DNA from 2 places in the Shewanella sp. Koi 1 genome. Region 2 is predicted to be linked to the other one. Evidence: predicted binding sites of a transcription regulator. Region 2 holds the regulator's gene; the other holds the start of a gene.
What was found. Region 2 encodes NrdR, which represses ribonucleotide reductase genes. Its sites were predicted from a motif close to AAACACNANATNTNGTGTTT; they were not measured.

Region 1 (10,645 bases), 1.7 Mb from region 2:
TGAGAGCCGATATCCCGATGGCGAGCCAATTAGCGAATCAAGAATTACGTACCTTCACCAATATCGTGAAGAGCCGCCAAGCGTTAATGAACTTAGGCTAACCCATTCATTAATCCGAGAGAGCAGAATATAAAAACGCTGATGAATTTGATGTCATCGGCGTTTTTATTTGCGCTGTGTTTAACGATAACGGCAAGAAAACGCTGTATTCATCAAAATACAAGTTTAATGGGATTGATGCTTGGCCGAATAAGCAATGAGTGTTACTGCTTTAATAAGCGTTGAATAGAGTGAAACTGGCACAACATAAAGGGTACAAGCAGATATCGCCTTATAGATGCTCTGAGTGCGATATAAGCAAGTCACTTGGCACTACATTAGCTTGTATCTAGTTTGATTCAGTGACGCAGAATAAACCGTCAATTCAAACGAATTAACTGGCCTGACGTTTCTGCATTGCCTTTAACGCACATTTACACAGACGACCTTTTAAAGCTGGGCAGCCTCCGCAGGGGGATTTTTTATAAGGACGAAGTGCAAAACTGCGTTCAGTGGCTAATGGACGAATACGCTTAATAACGGCGGATGATAAAAATTTAGCATCATTTGCGGCACTAAAATGGGCTTTAGCTAATTTAAGTTGTTTCTTGCGGGCGGTCTTATCGAGGGTTTGGATTTGCTGTTTCGCCACATATTCGGCTAATAATTGGCTTAAGTGTTTACGCTGCTGTTTTTTATGTTGAGCGCGAGTCGCATGCATTATTGGGGTATTTGCCGAATAAAGGTTTTGCAATTCAACAGGGCTATTAGATTTTGCCTGCTGCTTTTGCAGTTTCTTGGCCTGTTTGTTACACCACTTTTCTAGCTTTTTACCAATCTTTTGCTTTTTCATACGACTTTTTACACGGCTTGAGTGCAGTAACGGATAAGACAGATTCATTCTAAATGAAAATTATTATCAGTCAACTGCGCGTGATAAATCGACGAGTAAAATGCGAGCCTAGTCGAAAAAGTTTATTTAGTTTGAGTAGGGCGATTGATTAGCGTCGATACAGGTTAGCAGTAAACGCAGATCGAATTCGAATTGATGGTAATCGGGCTCCATATAAGTACACAATTTATAGAAAGCTTTATTATGATCCTTCTCTTTTAAGTGGGCGAGTTCGTGTACCACCACCATTCTGAGCAAGGGTTCGGGGACGCGCTTTAAACGTGAAGAGATACGGATTTCGTTCTTAGCCTTGATTTTATTCCCTTGCACTCTGGAGACGTAAGAATGTAAGCCAAGTGCATGATGACTCATGCTAATTTTGTCATCGAAGATCACTTTTGACAGGGGAGAGGATTGGCGTAAAAACTGATTTTTTATCCCTTGGGTATAGTCATAGAGGGCTTTGTCGCTGCGGATCTCGTGGACAGTGGGATGACGACGCAGCAAAACATCCGCAAGCTTTCCACCTTCGAGTAGTTGCTGAACTTGGCGTTGGATATCCGGACTATAACCGCTTAAATATTTTAAGGTTTGCATTGCTTCTAGCTGTGGAGAAACGAGCTTAGCGCTACAGTTGCGCTAAGCTCACAGGGCTTTAAGCTTTACCGAAAATACGGCGATTTTGCTGAGCGTAGGCCGCCTCAAAGGCGGGTTGTTGGAAGCGTTTAAGATCTAAGCTGTCAAAATCAACTTGAGGTGGATTACGCTTGTTTTGTTCCTTGATAGCAACAGGTGATAACAAGGTCACCGGCAGATCGCCGAGTTGAATTGCGGCTTCGAGTTTAAAGCTGGTGGCAGAACCAGCCAGTTTGCCTTTTTGCTCGCGCTCGATAACGACGATTTCATCGACCTTATAATCTTCCATTAACTTATGGAAAGCGAAGTGAAATTCACGGATAGTTTCCGCTGAGGCGGATTGAGCGACGCTAAAAGACACTTTACGGCAGCTTGGTACGTTGAAGGTTTCACCTTCGTAGCTCAGCAGACTGATAATGGCTTCGCCGCCTTTTAATTCAACACCACAAATTCGCATGTTACACCTTTAAATATCAACATTTCTTACATATGGCAGGAGCATATTCCCACCCGTAATGTCGAGAGTCTGCACTATGGACTCTCGCGAGTAAATCATTAACGCTCGTCGTCATGATCCTGCAACAATGGCGCCGCAGGTTTTTTCCGCATGGGTGCATCACCCACATCAACCCCTGTGATAAAGCGTTTGTCACGGGAGGCGGCGGTTTTAACCGTTTTTGACTTGGTTTTTGCTTTGGCCTTGGTACCTGCCTTAGCGACCGCTTTAGTTGCGGCAGTCTTTGGCTTGTCTTTTAAGCCACTAAATTTAGCTTCGAGGCCCTGAATCACACTGATCTCAAAGGTCTTTCTAAGGAAGAGTTGTACTTTCTTAAAGTTATCCCAATCCTTAGGGCCAACGAGGGAGATTGCATCACCTTTGGCGCCCGCGCGGCCGGTACGACCGATACGGTGGACATATTCTTCGGCAAATTTTGGCATGTCGAAGTTAATGACAAGGGAGACATTGAGTAAGTCTAAGCCACGGGATGCCACATCTGTGGTCACCAGAATCTGCTGCTGACCACGGGCAAATTGATCCATGATTTGATTACGGGCCGCCTGCTTCAGCTCGCCGCTTAGGGCGGCTGTGGCAAAACCCTGCGCCGAGAGTTTGCTCGCTAAGCGCTCGGTATCTGCTCGGGTGGCGGTAAAAATAATCACTTGCTTGTGGGTTTCGTCGCTAAGCAAATGCGTGAGCAGGGCTTCTTTGTGATCTAAGTGATCACACAGATAAATCCGTTGGGTAATGTCTTGGTGTTCAGTGTGGGCAGCACCAATCGCCACATGCGACGGATTTTTAAGTAATGCTGCGGCAATCTCATTGATTTCACTGTGATCTAAGGTGGCCGAAAACATTAAGGTTTGACGACGCTTATGATCGGCAGCAGCGTTGATGGCTTTTAATTGCGGCGCAAAACCTAGATCCAGCATACGGTCTGCTTCATCGAGGACAAGCAGTTCTAATCCATTGAGGAAGAGGTTTTTTTGCTCTAAATGATCGGCGATGCGTCCTGGCGTTGCCACGATAAAATGCGGCTCTTTTGCCAGTGCTTTGGCTTGATCGTTAAAGTTCTCACCGCCCAAAACGCTAATGGCTTTGTATTGAGTGTTGGCAACCAGCAAACGTAGCTGGCTATACACTTGGTGGGCCAATTCGCGGGTTGGTAATAAAATCAGTACTCTAGGATCGCGCTTGGTCAAGGCGCGGGTGGAAATAACCCTTTGCATTGCTGGCAACAAAAATGCCAAGGTCTTACCCGACCCTGTCTTTGATGATGCCATTAAATCTTTACCTGCCAATGCGATAGGCAGTGCTTGTTCCTGGATGGCGGTTGGGGTTGCAATCCCCATATGCTTTAAGCTTTGTAACAGACGCTGGTCCAGAGAAAAATCAGTAAACTGCAAAGGTATATCCCCTAAATCTGAGTGAGGGCAGATTATAGCCTTAAATCACTATGCTCAGCTATCTTGATTGGTCATTATCTTACTGAATCCGCTAAATAGCCGCTGTTATGGCTGGCGATGTAACAAAGACGTGAGCAGTAATCCCCCAACATGCGTATAACGGGTTAGGCTGCTCCTTGGGGTACGCGTATTCGATGGACCTTGGATTCATTTCCACAGCGGCCTTTTAACGCGCTAAGTGGAATAAATCCATAAATGATTGACAGTACTTAGGGCGGAATTTAGCTTATTCAAATCATTGAGTTGTTAAGGGAAACATATTATGGGCAAAGGGACAAAACCCACCATTGGCATTGCGCTTGGAAGCGGAGCCGCCAAAGGCTGGGCTCACATCGGTGTACTCAATGGCCTAGCCGCCATGGGAGTCAAACCCGATAAAGTGGCCGGATGTTCAATCGGCGCGCTTGTCGGGGCGGCCTATGCCCATAATCATTTGACCGAGCTTGAGGAATGGGTGCGCAGTTTTTCGAGCTGGGATGTCCTCGGGCTGATGGATATTCGTTGGCGCAAGGGCGGTTTGATTGGCGGTGAGAAAGTCTTCGATGTGCTGCAATCACGTATTGGGGATATCAATATTGAAGATTTAGATCGCCCCTTTGCGGCCATTGCGACGGACCTATATTCAGGGCAAGAAATCTGGTTTCGTCATGGCGATTTACGCCAAGCCGTGCGCGCATCATGCTCTATGCCGGGGATATTAGCCCCCGTGCGCCAAGGGGAGCGTTGGTTAGTCGATGGCGCCGTGGTGAACCCTGTGCCCGTGTCGGTGAGCCGTGCCATGGGCGTGGATATTGTGATTGCTGTGGATTTGCACGGGTTTCATTCGGGGCGGCTGCAGGTATTGCCCGTCAATATGACCAGTCATAAGGCGCCGAAGGAAGAAACCGAAATGCCAGCACGCCAAGAAACCGGCTTTATGGATTTATTTGCGAGGGGGCGGGAGTATGTCAGCAGCTTAACCGACAAGTTTTCCCTCGGTACTAAATCCAATCCCGGTATGATTGCGGTGATGTCACAGTCGATGGGGATTTTAGAGCAGCGCCATAAGCGGGCACGGTTGATGGGAGATCCTCCCGATGTTCTCGTAGTGCCAGAAGTGGCCAATATCGGCACTATGGAATTTCACCGCGCCGATGAAGCGATTGCGGCGGGGGAGGCGGCTGTCGCGAAAGTGGCGCACTTGATTGAAGCCGCGATTTGGAAAGGCTAAGTTGTGAGGATACTTAGTCTTCGAATAATAATTTAGGCAAGTGACTGTTTGATTGGCTTATTTTTTGCTTTAACCCCATCACACAGTGTTAGATGCCGAATTATTGACGATGAATCCTCTTTTAAATGCCTTAAATCTGAACCGTAGCAGTGTTGCCGATGCCTATGGCCTGAACAGCAAGAAGACGGACACGAGTAAGACAGAATCCTTGACGGATGCCAAGTCATCCACCAAGGATACGCCTAAGACTGAAGCGAAACCGAGTGATGAGATTGCCTTGTCACCCCGCGCGCTTAGGGCGCAAAAAATCCAAGCCATGTCGAAGGATTTTTTTGCCGATGGCCAGTTTAGTGTGTCTGATATTCCGGCCCTAGTGTCTCGGCTGCAAAAGGACGGCATTTTGTCCGATGCACAGGTTGAGCGCCTGTCACAAAATGGCATTAATTTGCCGAGTCAAAAGCCGAGCAAGCAATCCCTACAGGACTTTATCGACGACGAGCTAAAGTCCTTAGCGGAAAAGTCACCAAACAGTCCGATGATCAACACCTTAGTCGATGCTAAAAACGTATTGTCGAATATGGATGATGCACAATCTCCTGTGCTGGCACAAAAAGCCACTAAGGTATTTGGCCAGTTAACCGATTATCTAAATAGCAATCCAACTCTGAGCGACAGCCAAAAACAGTTATGGCAAGGGCTTAAATCGACTATGCAAGTGGCTTCCTCTATGGGGATGCAGCAATCGGCATCGGGGCAACTGAGTAGCTATCTTGCCTTAGCCAAGCGTTAACTCTGTTTGAGTGTAAACCTTAGCTAAGGCAAACGCCGAGCTACGGACTGCTTTTATTCCAAGGACTTTTGATTACAAGGACTTTGGCTTTCTGGCCAAGGTCCTTTGTCGTGATTAGCGGGCATTTTTAGCGTCCGCTATCCTGCTTTATGGCCAAGGTCAAGGCTTAAAACTGAGATCATTGGGCTTGGCTACAGTTCTTCTTTGTTCTTTTTATCCATCCGATAAATCATGATCTGGATCATGGAATTTTAGGTGTTAATGCCGCTTAATTGCCTAGATATTGTGTTTGTTGATTATCTAAACACTATATGTAGTGTTAATTTTAATCGGAATGGAGAGGAACTGAACAATGCCAGTCGTGATCAAGCGGGATGGTTGCCGCACACCTTTTGATGAAACAAGGATAAGAGATGCAGTGATAGCGGCTGCAAACTCGGTTGGGATAGAGGATGCTGACTATGCCGCGACGGTTGCCGCTTGTGTGAGGGAGCGAGTGGCCAATCTGGCAGAAGTCGAGATCCACCATTTACAGGATGCGGTTGAAAACCTACTGATGGAAGGACCTTACAAGTCTCTGGCGCGGGTCTATATCGAGTATCGCCATGACAGAGACATTTGCCGCGATGCGACCAGTAAACTCAATCTCGAAATCCGTGGTTTAGTCGAGCAGAGCAATGCGGCGCTGCTAAATGAAAACGCTAATAAAGACTCTAAAGTGATCCCTACCCAGCGGGATTTACTCGCGGGTATCGTCGCGAAACATTACGCCAAGAGCCATATTCTGCCTAAGGATGTAGTGGCCGCCCATGAACTTGGTGAAATCCATTACCACGATCTCGATTATTCGCCATTTTTCCCGATGTTTAACTGCATGTTGATTGATTTGGCGGGCATGTTGACCCACGGTTTTAAGATGGGCAACGCCGAAATTGAGACCCCAAAATCCATCTCCACCGCTACGGCGGTCACGGCGCAGATCATTGCCCAAGTGGCCAGTCATATTTATGGCGGCACCACGATTAACCGCATCGATGAAGTGCTCGCGCCTTTTGTGGCGAAGAGCTACGACAAACACTATCAAGTGGCGCTCAACTGGCAGATTAAAGATGCCAAGGCCTATGCGACGGCGCTCACCGAAAAAGAATGTCATGACGCTTTCCAATCCCTCGAATATGAAGTGAATACCTTACATACCGCCAATGGGCAAACCCCCTTTGTCACCTTTGGTTTTGGTCTGGGTACTTCGTGGGAATCGCGTTTAATTCAGCAATCTATGTTGAAAGTGCGTATGACGGGCCTAGGCAAAAATCGTAAGACTGCCGTGTTCCCTAAACTGGTGTTTGCGATTCGAGATGGCATTAACCACAAGGCCGGTGATTGCAACTACGATGTCAAACAAATGGCCCTAAAATGCGCCAGCATGCGTATGTATCCGGATATTTTGAACTACGAGCAAGTGGAAAAGGTCACGGGGTCATTTAAAACCCCTATGGGCTGTCGCAGCTTTTTAGGCTCCTATAAAGAAAATGGCGAATTGGTCCATGAAGGGCGCAATAACCTTGGGGTTGTGAGCTTAAACTTGCCCCGCGTAGCCCTCGAGGCCAATGGCGATGAGGCTGAATTTTATCGCATTTTAGATGAGCGTTTACTGCTTGCCCGCCGCGCATTAGACACCCGCATCGAACGTTTAAACGGCGTTAAAGCCAGAGTTGCGCCCATTCTGTATATGGAAGGCGCCTGCGGTGTGCGCCTGCGCGCCGATGATGATATCGCCCAAATTTTTAAAAATGGTCGGGCATCGATTTCATTAGGCTATATCGGTTTGCATGAAACCATCAATGCGCTCTATGGCACTGAAACCCATGTATTTGATGATGCCAAGCTTCGTGAAAAAGCGGTGGCGATTGTCGCGCACCTTAAAGCGGCTACCGATGCATGGAAGGCCGAAACCGGTTATGGGTTTAGCCTTTATAGCACCCCGAGTGAGAGTCTCTGCAGCCGTTTCTGTAAACTCGATGCGCGCCAATTCGGCGTGGTTGCAGGGGTAACCGATAAGGGCTATTACACCAATAGCTTCCACTTGGATGTGGAAAAGCGGGTGAATCCCTACGATAAAATTGATTTTGAGCAGCCATATCCTGCGATCGCCAATGGCGGATTTATCTGCTACGGCGAATATCCGAATATGCAGCACAACATCGAAGCACTCGAAAATGTGTGGGATTACAGCTATAGTCGCGTGCCTTACTACGGTACTAACACGCCGATTGATGAATGCTACGACTGCGGTTTTACCGGTGAGTTTAGCTGTACCAGTAAAGGTTTTACTTGCCCTAAATGCGGTAACCATGAGCCAAGCCGAGTGTCTGTCACTCGCCGAGTGTGTGGTTACTTAGGTAGCCCAGATGCCAGACCATTCAACCATGGCAAGCAAGAAGAAGTGAAACGCAGGATCAAACACTTGTAACACTTTTGCCTTGTTTGTTTTGTTACACTGGCACAGTCGCACTGGTGGTGACTGTGCTTTGATGTTTAGCCCGTAATCATATTGGGCTCTAGCGCGGACGCAGCAATGAACTATCACCAATATTATCCCGTTGACGTGGTGAACGGTCCCGGCACCCGGGTCACCCTATTTGTGTCAGGTTGTGAGCACCAATGCCGAGGTTGCTATAATCAAAGTACTTGGGATGTGCGCTCAGGCCATTTGTTTGATAAGACGATGGAAGATACGCTTATCGCCGATCTACAGGATGAGCGCATCGTGCGCCGCGGCTTGTCACTCTCTGGCGGCGATCCGCTCTTACCCGCCAACCTTGAGGGGATCCTCGCGTTAGTGAAGCGAGTGAAAACCGAATGTCCGGGTAAAGATATTTGGCTGTGGACAGGTTATACCTGGGATGCGCTAACGGATAAGCAGCGGGCGGTATTGGAATATGTGGACGTGCTGGTGGATGGTAAATTCGAGCAGAGCCTTGCCGATCCGAGTTTGCCATATCGCGGCAGCAGCAATCAGGTGATCCGTTTCTTATAAAAGCGGTAACGAGGATCGCTAACTTGCTGTTATAATCCCACACCTTGACACAGTGACCCGGACATTCAGGCCCTAAATGGTGCACATATCGACTGGGATTCACTTAAGTAATTTAAGGTAAAATGATGAATTTAAAGCAAGAACTGCAGCAGCTTAACGATAAGTTAGATAAGTTTCGTCGTAAACTGGCGGCAGCAGAGCAACGTGGCGATGCCGTTATTGTGGCGCAATTTAAACGCGATATAGCAGCGGTCACTAAGCAAATCAATAGTGTAAAAACGCAGCAGTCGCGTCTTTTACAAAAGCAAGGCACAGATATTCAACACTTGCCATTCCACCGCGCCCTCACCAAAGCTGAGCAAGCCGACATGGGTCAACTGAAAAAGTCAGTTAAAGGCCTAGTGGTTGTGCATCCAATGACAGCATTAGGACGCGAAATGGGCTTAACCGAAGTCACAGGTTTTGCGCCAGCAAAGTTTTAAGTTTTATTGGCAAGTTATTCATTGAGTTGCAAAATAAGGCACATGCCTATTTTGCAGCGCCTTGAATGGTTGTTCGACAGATTGAGTTATACCCGTGATAGCGCCGCAGGCTTAGATTTATAGTTGATTAAATTACTAAAGTATTTCGTGAACACGGAAAACGCTTTAGAATAGGCGCTCAGTAGGCGAAGAGCCCAATCATCGTTTTGTTTATGGATGTTCCTTCCGTCTCATGGAATGAGAGTAGTCGTTAAGGTTAAGTCATGTCGATAAAATATGTCGCGACGTCAAAATTACCCACTCCCTGGGGCGTTTTTGCCATGCACGGTTTTGAAGATACTGAAACCGGTAAAGAGCATGTTGCCCTCACATTTGGCACCCTAAGTAGCGATGCCCCCGTATTAGGTCGTATTCACTCTGAATGTCTTACGGGCGATGCCTTGTTTAGCTTACGCTGTGACTGTGGCTTCCAGCTGCAAACCGCGATGCAGAACATTGCCGAAACCGGCAGTGGATTTATCTTATATTTGCGCCAAGAAGGCCGTGGTATTGGTCTGCTGAATAAGATCCGTGCCTATGAATTACAAGATAAAGGCGCCAATACGGTTGAGGCGAACGAGCAATTAGGTTTCCCGGCGGACATGCGTAAGTACGATATGATCCAACCTATGCTTGAACAAATTGGCGTGAAGCATGTACGCTTAATGACCAATAACCCTCGCAAAGTCAAAGCGATGAAAGAAATCGGCATCGAAGTGGTTGAGCGTGTTCCCCTGCAAGTCGGTAAAAATCGCTACAATGAAGCTTACTTAAAGACCAAATCCACCGAACTTGGCCATATGATGTCTGAGTATCATTTTACGGATGAAGAGTAATCTTTAACCCAAGCGATAACCGATTAGGCTTAGCAAATCAGGATCTGTTTGCATAAATTGAAGACCATCTTTAGCCGGTTACTCGTTAAATGCTTTTCCTGTTCGGCGCTATCAATGGGGTGTGTCTTCCCACTGTTGGCGTCGACCGCTCCCATTGCAAGCCACACCCCAGTGCAGACCGGACAGCAATCTCAGTCGCTTGCTCAAATGAGCCCGGAATCGCCGATTGATGGTCAAAATAATCCTAACTCTGTTTATGCCTTTGGCAGTTATCTTGGTACGGGGGTATATCGTGCCGCCGATCAAAATGCCACAGTGGTGAGTATTCCCCTAAGCTTTGATTTCTTAAAGGATGAGAGCAGCCAAACCTGGCTGCGTTTACCCTTATCCTTCGGTTTTTTTGACTACTTAGCCAAAGATATTACCGATGGTGAATTGCCTTCCTCGGTCGGCACTATGACGATGACTCCAGGCATAGAGCATCATTGGCAGGCAACGGTAAACACGCGGATGGAAGCCTATCTGGATGTGGGCTTTGGGACAAATTTCGATACCGATGCGAACGTGGCAATTTTAGCCTCTGGCGTGAGTAGCTTGTATGACTTCAGCCTTGCGGGTGAAGACAGCGTTTGGGTGTCGAGACTCAGGTTTGCTGGTTACAGTGAGCGGGTAGGGAAATTAACCGACCAATTTGCAGTGCTGCAAACTGGGGTGGATAT
Region 2 (10,645 bases):
GAACTCGCCAGATTACTCGGTGGCGATACTATTACTACCAACACCTTAGCCAATGCGCGGGAGTTATTGCAGTAGGGAGCTATTGCACTAGGTAATTATTGCAGTAGTCACTCACGCTACCCCGCTGTAAATAAAGACGTACACAAATTAAAGGCTCCAAGGGAGCCTTTAATTTTATTTGCAAGGGATAAACCTAAGCAGAGGCATTCACAATATTAGACATTTTAAGACGTTAGAATATTGATATCCCCAGATACTGACTAGCGGAATGCAAAATAACCGATAACGATAACAATCGCCCTCCGTGAAGGATGAATGAATAATTTTTTATATTAATCGTCATATTTATAAAAAATAATCAATAGTCCTGTCACCATTTTCAACAACCTAATGAAATTTAAATATTAATTTCAGTTGATTATTATTGGCTAGATTGCAAATTTGATAGTGATATTTAATATTATCGAATCACACCCGCTCTCCTAGACTTAATTACCTCTCTGGTCAATAGGAGTTGATCATGCCTTTCCAGCACATTCTCGCAGCAGTAGATGATTCAGTTCCGCCCAATGCCGTACTCAAAAAGTCCGTTGTCTTGGCTAGAAAATGCCATGCGTCCTTAACCGTTCTCAAGGTAAAACGTACCCACAATTTTAATCTCAACCTTTTATTTCATAGAGATAAATCTAAGCAAATGCCAGATGAAAGACGAAAGCCCATCTTGGCTTATCCAGATAAACAATATCCAATCCACATAAAAGAATGCCTATCCCACTCAATACACAATGCTATCGTCAACGAATGTAATCAGTTTGACTATGATCTCATCATAGTCAGTCACAAATTCTATCCACCTTTCTTCAATGAATTTTTAATTGCAGATGAATGGCAATTGCTACGATTACCCCATATTCCAGTGATGTTTGTGGATCTTGAGGATTGGCATGAGAACGGCCATGTTCTCACCGCATTGGAACTCGACAATGAAAATATGACTCACCTCGAGTTTAATGAAACCCTAATAGAAGAAAGTAAGCGGATAGCGAGCTTGCTCTCAAACGATTTACACTTAATTAATAGCTACTTACCCGACCCCTTCTATATGAGCTTTAATCATCAGCCGCAAGAACCCGTTTCAGAGCGGGAAAAATATAAAGCGAAGCTCACCACAGTGGCACGGCAGCACAATCTCAATACCCGCAACCTACACGTAGAAGAAGGCTTACCCGAAGATACGATTTCCAATGAGGCCCGTAGGCTCAACGTCAATATGCTGGTGATGGGCAGCGCCGAACGCAAAGGCATGTTGAGCGTATTCAAAGGTAATGCCGCGCGAAATATTATTAACAAGCTGCGAACCGATCTCTTTATAGTCAAACCGCGACATCCGCACTAAGCGCTAATCGCTCAGCACTCAGCAATCTCGCAAATAAAAACAGCCTTTAGAATTCACTAAAGGCTGCTTGATTATCACAAATCGGTTTCGTTAATGAATAAAAGCCGTGAGAGCCTGCACACCAATAAGCGCGAAAATGCCTGCTAATACATCGTCGATCATAATTCCAAAGCCACCTTCGACCTTGGCATCGAGCCAACGGATTGGCCAAGGCTTGATGATGTCAAAGAGACGAAATAGCACAAAACCAACGACTAACCAGAGCACTCCGGCAGGCGCGGCAATCATAGTGATTAATAGGCCTGCGACTTCATCCCAAACAATTGCACCATGATCATGTACGCCCATATCCTTAGCAGCTTTATCGCAGATATAAATCCCCGCGAGTACGCATACTAAGGTCACGGCTAAGTACCAACTCAAGGGCAATTGCGCCAGTAACAAATAGAGCGGCACGGCCGCCAAGGTACCAAAGGTGCCGGGCGCCTTAGCCGCTAAACCACTGCCAAAGCCTAATGCTAAAAAATGGATTGGATTTTTAAGAGACAGGCGCGACAGCGCCTGATCTTGGGATAACAACTTCATTAAAAGTGCTCAAAACCATGATATGGCGGCGTAAACGGCTCACCATTGAGTTGCAACTTAAGTTTACTGCCCGCGCAGATTTGTCCAACCCGCACAAACTTAGTCCCAGCGTGGCTCAGTGCTGTTTCTAACGCACCTTTTTGCGCCTCTGGCACGGTAAAGAGCAGCTCATAATCCTCGCCTCCCGTCAGCGCATAACCTAAGGCATGCTCTTCGCTCACGGTATCCTGCATGGCGCGAGACAACGGGATCGTGCCCACATCCACAACCGCGCCTACCTGCGATGCTTTGAGGATATGGCCAATGTCCGAGATAAAACCGTCGGATAAGTCGATGGCGCTGGATGCTAAAGACCGTAACGACTGACCCGCTAACACTCGAGGTGTTGGACGATAATGGCGATTGATTAAGAACTCTTTATGCTCCGCACGCGCATGCTGCACGCCGCGGATCAAATCCAACCCTAATGCTGAATCGCCTAGCGTACCGGTCACATAAATCCAGTCACCTGCTTTTGCACCGTGACGAGTCAATGCTTTACCCTGTGGCACTTGTCCATGCACGGTAATGTTAATGGCTCTAGGGCCACGGGTAGTATCGCCGCCAATGAGGGCAATACCATAGTATTCAGCCGCTTCGAAGAGTCCCTCACTAAACCCACTCAGCCAGGCTTCGTTAACCTCAGGTAAGGTAAGCGCAAGCGTCATCCACGCAGGCTCTGCCCCCATAGCAGCTAAATCCGACAGATTCACGGCTAAGGCTTTGTAACCTAAGGCTTGAGGGGGAATATCGGGGAAGAAGTGAACGTTTTCGACTAAGGTATCGCAGGAGATGGCGATCGACTTGTTTTCGGCGGGCTGCACTAGGGCGCAATCGTCGCCAATACTCAGTTTGACATCACGGCGCGTGGGGCCGCGGTGATTGAAATAACATTCAATAAGTTGGAATTCTTTCACTGTACAGTTTGGCGCGACTCACATCGGCCACCTTTGTTAGCAATGAAAAACGGTATCCTAAGATACCGTTTGTCCTTATTACTTACGTGCAACCAGTTTGTCGAGTAATCCATTAACAAACTTATGGCTTTCATCCGCACCGAAAGCTTTAGCCAGTTCAATCGCCTCGTTAATCGCGACTTTGAACGGCACATCTTTACGGAAAGTCAGCTCATAGGCCGCTAAGCGAACTATGGCCTTCTCCACTGGCGACACCTCATCAATGGGGCGGTCTAAGTGTGGAATGAACAACTCATCCAGTTGGGTTTTCTTAGTTGCTACGCCTGCAAATAGCTCACGAAAATAAGCTACATCAACACCGTCGAGGCTCTGTTCAGTTAAAAACTCGTGCTCGACATCGGCAATATTATTCCCGCTTAGTTGCCATGAATAAATGGCTTGTACGGCTAAACGGCGGGCCTTGCGGCGCTCAGAAGGCTTCATTATTTTTCCTACTATTACAACTGTTGTTCTAGCTGTTGCAGAACATTGACCATTTCAAGCAAGCTTAGTGCAGCTTCGCCGCCCTTGTTACCTGCTTTAGTACCTGAACGCTCAATGGCTTGTTCAATGGTATCTGTCGTCAATACACCGAAGGCAACAGGCAGATCGAACTCTAATGCGATTTGAGCAAGACCCTTGTTACATTCACCTGCAACAAAATCAAAATGAGGGGTACCACCACGGATCACAGCACCAAGTGCAATGATACCGTCAAACTTACCACTTGCGGCAACACGACGTGCAGCCAGCGGTAACTCAACCGCACCAGGTACACGGACGACAGTGATGTTTTCATCACTGACTTGGCCAAAACGTTTCAGCGTGTCAAGTGCACCTTCAAGCAGGCTCTCAACTAAAAAGCTGTTAAAACGCGAAATTACAATCGCAACTTTGGCATTCTTCGCTTCGATATTACCTTGAACTACGTTCATTTTCTTACCTAATTTAGCTAAAGCACCCGGCTTGGGCGAAAAGTGGCGACATGATACCACAGTCAATCGCCCACAGCCCTATGCAAATTATACAAATGATTAATTTTACCTTAGTGCAACGTCTAACAAGCTCAGCCTGTTACTCCGCCACGTATTCAGTCACTTCAAGACCAAAGCCCGAGAGCGAGTGATAACGCTTAGGCGAGCTCAAGAGGCGCATTTTGGTCACCCCAAGGCTGGCAAGGATTTGCGAGCCCACACCCACGCGCCGTGAAGTGCCTTGCCATTTTGCAGAGGCTGGCGCTTGACCTTGATCTTCTGCCTCAAAGGCTTTGACTTTAGAGAGGATTTCACAGGGATGCTCTTGGTTGCCCAGCAACACCAACACACCACCTTCGGCAGAAATACGCTCCATGGCTTTTTCAAGCGGCCAGCTACGCTGCTGATCGCGCTCTGAGTGGAGTAAATCGTTGAAGGTATTTTGTAAGTGTACGCGCACTAAACAATCTGGCTTCACCTCGCCCTTCACTAAGGCAAAGTGCAGTTGATTGTCGATAGTGTCCCTAAAGGTCACCATGTCGAACTCGCCAAAGCGGGTTGGCAGTTTACATTTGGCTTCGCGCACGACTGTGGTTTCTTTGGTGTTGCGGTATTCGATAAGCGCCGCAATAGTGCCGATTTTAATCCCATGTAATTCGGAGAAAATCTCTAAATCGGGGCGACGGGCCATAGTGCCGTCTTCATTGAGGATCTCAACAATCACTCCCGATGGCTCAAGCCCCGCTAAACGGGCTAAATCACAACCCGCTTCCGTGTGACCTGCGCGGGTTAACACGCCGCCGTCCTGCGCCATTAATGGGAAGATATGACCCGGCTGCACTAAATCCGATGCCTTGGCATCTTTAGCCACGGCAGCTTTTACCGTTACGGCGCGATCGTGGGCCGAAATACCAGTGGTTACGCCTTCTGCCGCTTCAATCGATACCGTAAAGTTAGTCGAGAACTGCGCATTATTATTAGTCACCATCAAGGGCAGGTTTAACTGCTGGCAACGGGCTTTAGTCATCGTTTGGCAGATGAGTCCACGACCGTATTTCGCCATAAAGTTAATCGCTTCAGGCGTGACCAGCTCGGCCGCCATAATCAGGTCGCCTTCGTTTTCTCTGTCTTCGTCATCCATCAAAATAACCATTTTGCCTTGACGAATATCCTCGATGATCTCTTCTATACTGTGCAGCGCCATTGTAGGACCTTTATGATTTTACTGTTGTTATGAAATTCTATACCTAAGTGAGCTAAGTGCCAGTGCCCTAACGCACAAAGCCAGCACGGGCTAACATTTCCATGGTCACCCCACCGCCTTGATTTTCTTTAGTATCAAAGCGCATTAAACGCTCTAAATAGCGGGCGATTAAATCCACTTCAATATTAACCTTATCGCCAGCTTTCAAATCTACCAGCGTGGTTTCACCCGCAGTATGGGGCACTATGGTTAATCGGAAACGGTGTCCATCGACTTCATTTACCGTCAGGCTCACGCCATCGATGGTGATAGAACCTTTATGGGCGATGTAGCGAGCCAGCTCCGCAGGCGCCGCTAACCAAAATTCGATTGCTTGCCCACGAGCAAGACGCTGCTCTACGGTGGCAATGCCATCCACATGGCCGCTCACCATATGCCCGCCGAGGCGAGTTGTCGGGGTAACGGCTTTTTCAAGATTAACCTTAGTGCCGACTTTATAGTTAGCAAAGCCTGTGAGACTGACTGTTTCAGCCGACACATCCGCCACATAGCCATCGGCTAATTGCTGAACCACAGTCAAACACACCCCATTGGTGGCGATACTGTCGCCTAAACGCACATCGCTTAAATCCAGTTTGCCACTGGCGACCGTCAAACGAATATCATCGCCTTTACGTTCAAGCTTTCGCAGCGTGCCAACGGCCTCAATAATCCCAGTAAACATGGTTAACTCACTTATTCGCTAAAGATGGATTGGACGTGAGCCTCAAGGTGAAACGCGTATCCGCGCCCACTTTACGCTCATCGACCAGTTTGAGGGTCGGAATATCGGCCATCATTTGATAATCGGGTAATTCGAGTAGATTACGTCCCTGTGCGCCAAGGATTTTCATCGCTTGATACAGCACTAACTCATCGGCTAATCCTGCACCGATAAAGGCGCCGGCTAAGGTCGCGCCCGCTTCGATAAGCACCTGATTACAGCTTTTGCCTAAATAGCTTAAGAGTGCTGGCAGCGAGATTCGACCATCAATCGCCGGTAATTGAAGACAAGTCACATGGGCAGGCAACTGCTCTACAAAGGCTGGCGAGTAAGGCTCAGTTGAGACTAATAACATCGGCGATTCAATCGCAAGCAAGGCTGCCGTAATCGGCATCCGGCAACGACTGTCTAAAATCACCCGCAGCGGTTGTAAAATCTGCGCTTCACTCAATAGTGAGCTAAGGCTGCCAAGTTCTGAGTAACGCACATTGAGCGAAGGGTCATCGGCTAGCACAGTTTCAATCCCTGTCACTAGTGCGCAGGCGCGTAAACGTAAGCGCTGCACATCGCGGCGAGCTTCGGAGCCAGTGATCCATTTAGACACACCGTTTGATAACGCGGTTTTACCATCGAGGCTCGCGGCAAGCTTTACCGTCACCCAAGGTAGGCCTGATTCCATGCGCTTCATAAAACCAAGATTTAAAGCGTAAGCTTCGTCGCGGTGCAAGCCAACATCCACTTCAATGCCCGCATCGCGCAGCATTTGAATACCGCGGCCACCGACCTGCGGATTGGGATCTTCAACCGCCACCACGACTCGTTTTACACCTATGTTGATCAACGCCAAGGCACACGGCGGTGTGCGGCCATAATGGCTGCAAGGCTCTAAGGTGACATAGGCGGTCGCGCCACGGGCAAGCTCGCCAGCCATCCGCAGTGCATGCACCTCGGCGTGGGGCTCGCCGGCTTTTTGATGATAACCTTCACCGACAATCTGATTATCTTTTACGATAACGCAGCCCACACTAGGATTGGGGCGAGTGGTATAAAATCCTTTGCGAGCCAGTTGTATGGCTCGGCTCATCATCTGGTTATCGAGTTCTGACCAATTCATATAAACCCTATGAAATCTTGAGGAAGCGTGCCCGAATGCGGCGTATAACGAGGCGCTAACCTAAGCACTAACTTAAGATAACCCACATTACTTTTGCAGTTTCGCAATCGCCTCCCCAAATTCGGAGACGTCTTCAAAGGCGCGATAAACCGAGGCAAAACGAATATAGGCAACCTTATCTAGGCTCATTAACTGTTCCATCATCAAGTTACCTATCATCTCGGATGGCACTTCGCGCTCGCCAGTAGCCCGCAGCGTTGACTTGATTTTACTTAAGGCCTGCTCGATTTCATCCATAGACACGGGGCGCTTTTCGACCGCGCGTAACATACCTGCTTGCAGCTTTTCTTCATCGAAGGGTTGGCGCGTACCATCGCGTTTAATCACCCGTGGCATGACTAATTCTGCCCCTTCGAAGGTAGTAAATCTTTCGTGGCATTCGGTGCATTCTCGGCGACGACGCACTTGATGGCCTTCCGCCACTAATCGGGAATCGATCACTTTAGTATCTGTCGCGCTGCAAAATGGACAATGCATTGAGCCTCCTGCCGTGAATGGAATAAAGCCTATGGCTTTCGCTGTTTCTCGCTTAAACCGAGCGGGTTTAAGTCTAAGATTTTAGCAATAAAAATGGCCGCTTAATGCGGCCATGGGATTTTATCCTATTTATCGGCTGAGGTTAACCACCTAAGAGTGACACCCTAAGCAGTTGTGAACTCAGCCTTCATATTCAGATAAATTAACGAATTAACCGTAAACAGGGAAACGGGCGCACAGTGCCAATACTTGGCCTTTTACGCGCTCGATGACTGCTGGGTTGTGGGCATCGTCGAGGATGTCACAGATCCAACCGGTTAACTCTTTCGCTTCAGCTTCTTTAAAGCCGCGGCGAGTGATCGCAGGCGTACCGATACGCACACCAGAGGTCACGAATGGAGAACGTGGGTCATTTGGCACAGAGTTTTTGTTTACTGTGATGTTCGCGCTACCTAAAGCGGCATCGGCTTCTTTACCCGTCAGGTCGCGACCGATTAAGTCCACCAGCATTAAGTGGTTGTCAGTACCGCCAGAAACGATCTTGTAACCGCGCTCTAAGAACACTTCAACCATGGCTTTAGCATTCTTAACCACTTGTTGTTGGTAAGCTTTGAACTCTGGCTCTAAAGCTTCTTTGAAGGCTACCGCTTTACCCGCGATAACGTGCATCAAAGGACCGCCTTGACCGCCTGGGAATACCGCAGAGTTCAGCTTTTTGTATAGCTCTTCATCATCGGCAGCAGACAGAATGATACCGCCACGAGGACCGGCTAAGGTCTTGTGAGTAGTAGAGGTCACAACGTGCGCATGTGGCACTGGGTTTGGATACACACCAGCGGCGATAAGACCCGCAACGTGCGCCATGTCGACAAACAGGTAAGCACCGATTTTGTCTGCGATTTCGCGCATTCTTGCCCAGTCAACGATGCCTGAGTAAGCAGAGAAACCACCGATCATCATCTTAGGCTTATGTTCAACCGCCAGACGTTCCATTTCGTCATAGTCGATCTTACCTGATTCATCGATGCCGTAAGGAATGATGTTGTACAGTCTACCGGAGAAGTTTACTGGCGAACCGTGGGTCAAGTGACCACCGTGAGCGAGGTTCATACCTAAAACAGTATCGCCTGGTTTTAACAATGCCATGTAAACGGCGCTGTTTGCTTGAGAACCTGAGTGAGGTTGCACGTTTGCGTAAGTCGCACCAAACAGTTGTTTTGCACGCTCAATCGCTAAGGTTTCAACTACGTCCACATACTCACAACCACCGTAGTAACGCTTGCCAGGATAACCTTCGGCGTACTTGTTGGTTAATTGTGAACCTTGCGCTTGCATCACGCGTGGACTGGTGTAGTTTTCAGAAGCAATCAGCTCAATATGCTCTTCTTGACGCAGAGTTTCGTTCTGAATTGCGTTGAACAGTTCCGGATCATAATCTGCGATATTCATATCTTTTTTCAGCATTGCTTACTCCAGCTGCCAATTCTTGTAGGTAGGGTTGCGCGGTATTCTACTCGTAACGAGCCGACAATCCCAGTCTCTGAAACATGAAAATCCTACAGTTTTACCTTGAACTCGCCTCAATGCCGAGTTGAGTTCGGCGCGCAATCGAGTAGAATTAGCCGCATCATTAGTCACTTATAGATGCAGAAAAATGGCTCAGTTTGTTTACAGCATGCTGCGGGTGGGCAAGGTTGTTCCTCCTAAGAAGCAGATCCTTAAAGACATTTCCTTAAGCTTTTTCCCCGGCGCTAAGATCGGTGTGTTAGGTCTTAACGGTTCAGGTAAATCCACCCTACTGCGCATCATGGCCGGTATCGATACCGAGATTGAGGGTGAAGCGCGTCCAATGCCTGGTCTGAAGATTGGTTATCTACCACAGGAACCGAAACTCGATCCGACGCAAACCGTGCGTGAAGCGATTGAAGAAGCGGTTTCTGAAGCCAAAAATGCCCTCAAACGCTTAGACGAAGTCTATGCGGCTTACGCCGATCCCGATGCGGACTTCGACGCGCTTGCCAAAGAGCAAGGCGAACTCGAAGCCATCATTCAGGCGCAGGACGCCCACAATTTGGACAACATCCTTGAGCGTGCGGCAAATGCCCTGCGTCTGCCAGATTGGGATGAAAAGATTGAAGTCTTATCGGGTGGTGAGCGCCGCCGTGTGGCAATTTGTCGTCTGCTGCTGGAAAAACCAGAGATGCTGCTACTCGACGAACCCACCAACCACTTGGACGCCGAATCAGTCGCTTGGCTCGAGCACTTCCTGCAGGAATACTCGGGCACAGTTGTGGCGATTACCCACGACCGTTACTTCCTCGACAATGCTGCGGGCTGGATTTTAGAACTTGACCGTGGTGAGGGTATCCCATGGGAAGGCAACTACTCTTCATGGCTTGAGCAAAAGGATGCTCGCTTGAAGCAGGAATCTGCCGCAGAAAGCGCGCGTCAAAAGACCATTGCGAAAGAATTAGAATGGGTTCGCCAAGGCGCGAAAGGCCGTCAGTCTAAGGGCAAAGCCCGTATGGCGCGCTTCGAAGAGCTGAACACCACTGATTACCAAAAACGTAACGAAACCAACGAGCTGTTTATTCCGCCCGGACCGCGTTTAGGTGACAAAGTCATCGAAGTGAAGAACTTAACCAAATCCTACGGTGACCGCGTTCTGATCGATAACCTGTCGTTCTCCATTCCTAAGGGCGCGATCGTCGGTATTATCGGTGCCAACGGTGCAGGTAAATCGACCCTGTTCCGCATGCTGTCTGGCAGCGAGCAGCCTGATAGCGGCACCATCGAACTGGGTGAAACCGTGCAACTGGCGTCGGTTGAACAGTTCCGCGATTCAATGAATGACAAGAACACCATTTGGCAAGAAATTTCCGGTGGTCAAGACATCATGCGTATCAACAACATGGAAATCCCAAGCCGCGCCTATGTGGGCCGCTTCAACTTCCGTGGTGCGGATCAGCAAAAGGTGATTGGCACGCTGTCGGGCGGTGAGCGCAACCGTGTTCACTTAGCTAAACTGTTGCAGGCTGGCGGTAACGTACTGCTCCTCGACGAACCTACCAACGACT

Region 1: the regulator NrdR is predicted to act here: its motif matches at 5,835-5,854, upstream of nrdD (anaerobic ribonucleoside-triphosphate reductase).

What each region holds. Positions count from the first base shown of each region.
Region 1 is NZ_JBREJM010000001.1:1,815,465-1,826,109, forward strand. Features, by position in the region: gene ACUZ8J_RS07950 (peptidoglycan DD-metalloendopeptidase family protein) at 1-101, shown strand, start outside; gene ACUZ8J_RS07955 (hypothetical protein) at 434-892, opposite strand; gene ACUZ8J_RS07960 (M48 metallopeptidase family protein) at 1,019-1,528, opposite strand; gene ACUZ8J_RS07965 (DUF3010 family protein) at 1,587-2,024, opposite strand; gene ACUZ8J_RS07970 (DEAD/DEAH box helicase) at 2,123-3,472, opposite strand; gene rssA (patatin-like phospholipase RssA) at 3,795-4,742, shown strand; gene ACUZ8J_RS07980 (hypothetical protein) at 4,852-5,532, shown strand; gene nrdD (anaerobic ribonucleoside-triphosphate reductase) at 5,885-8,002, shown strand; gene nrdG (anaerobic ribonucleoside-triphosphate reductase-activating protein) at 8,108-8,569, shown strand; gene ACUZ8J_RS07995 (YibL family ribosome-associated protein) at 8,695-9,051, shown strand; gene ribA (GTP cyclohydrolase II) at 9,315-9,926, shown strand; gene ACUZ8J_RS08005 (hypothetical protein) at 10,041-10,645, shown strand, end outside.
Region 2 is NZ_JBREJM010000001.1:3,496,069-3,506,713, forward strand. Features, by position in the region: gene recN (DNA repair protein RecN) at 1-75, shown strand, start outside; gene ACUZ8J_RS15475 (universal stress protein) at 521-1,396, shown strand; gene ACUZ8J_RS15480 (phosphatidylglycerophosphatase A family protein) at 1,487-1,981, opposite strand; gene thiL (thiamine-phosphate kinase) at 1,981-2,937, opposite strand; gene nusB (transcription antitermination factor NusB) at 3,016-3,420, opposite strand; gene ribH (6,7-dimethyl-8-ribityllumazine synthase) at 3,435-3,911, opposite strand; gene ribBA (bifunctional 3,4-dihydroxy-2-butanone-4-phosphate synthase/GTP cyclohydrolase II) at 4,051-5,154, opposite strand; gene ACUZ8J_RS15505 (riboflavin synthase) at 5,222-5,878, opposite strand; gene ribD (bifunctional diaminohydroxyphosphoribosylaminopyrimidine deaminase/5-amino-6-(5-phosphoribosylamino)uracil reductase RibD) at 5,886-7,031, opposite strand; gene nrdR (transcriptional regulator NrdR) at 7,119-7,568, opposite strand; gene glyA (serine hydroxymethyltransferase) at 7,779-9,032, opposite strand; gene ettA (energy-dependent translational throttle protein EttA) at 9,223-10,645, shown strand, end outside.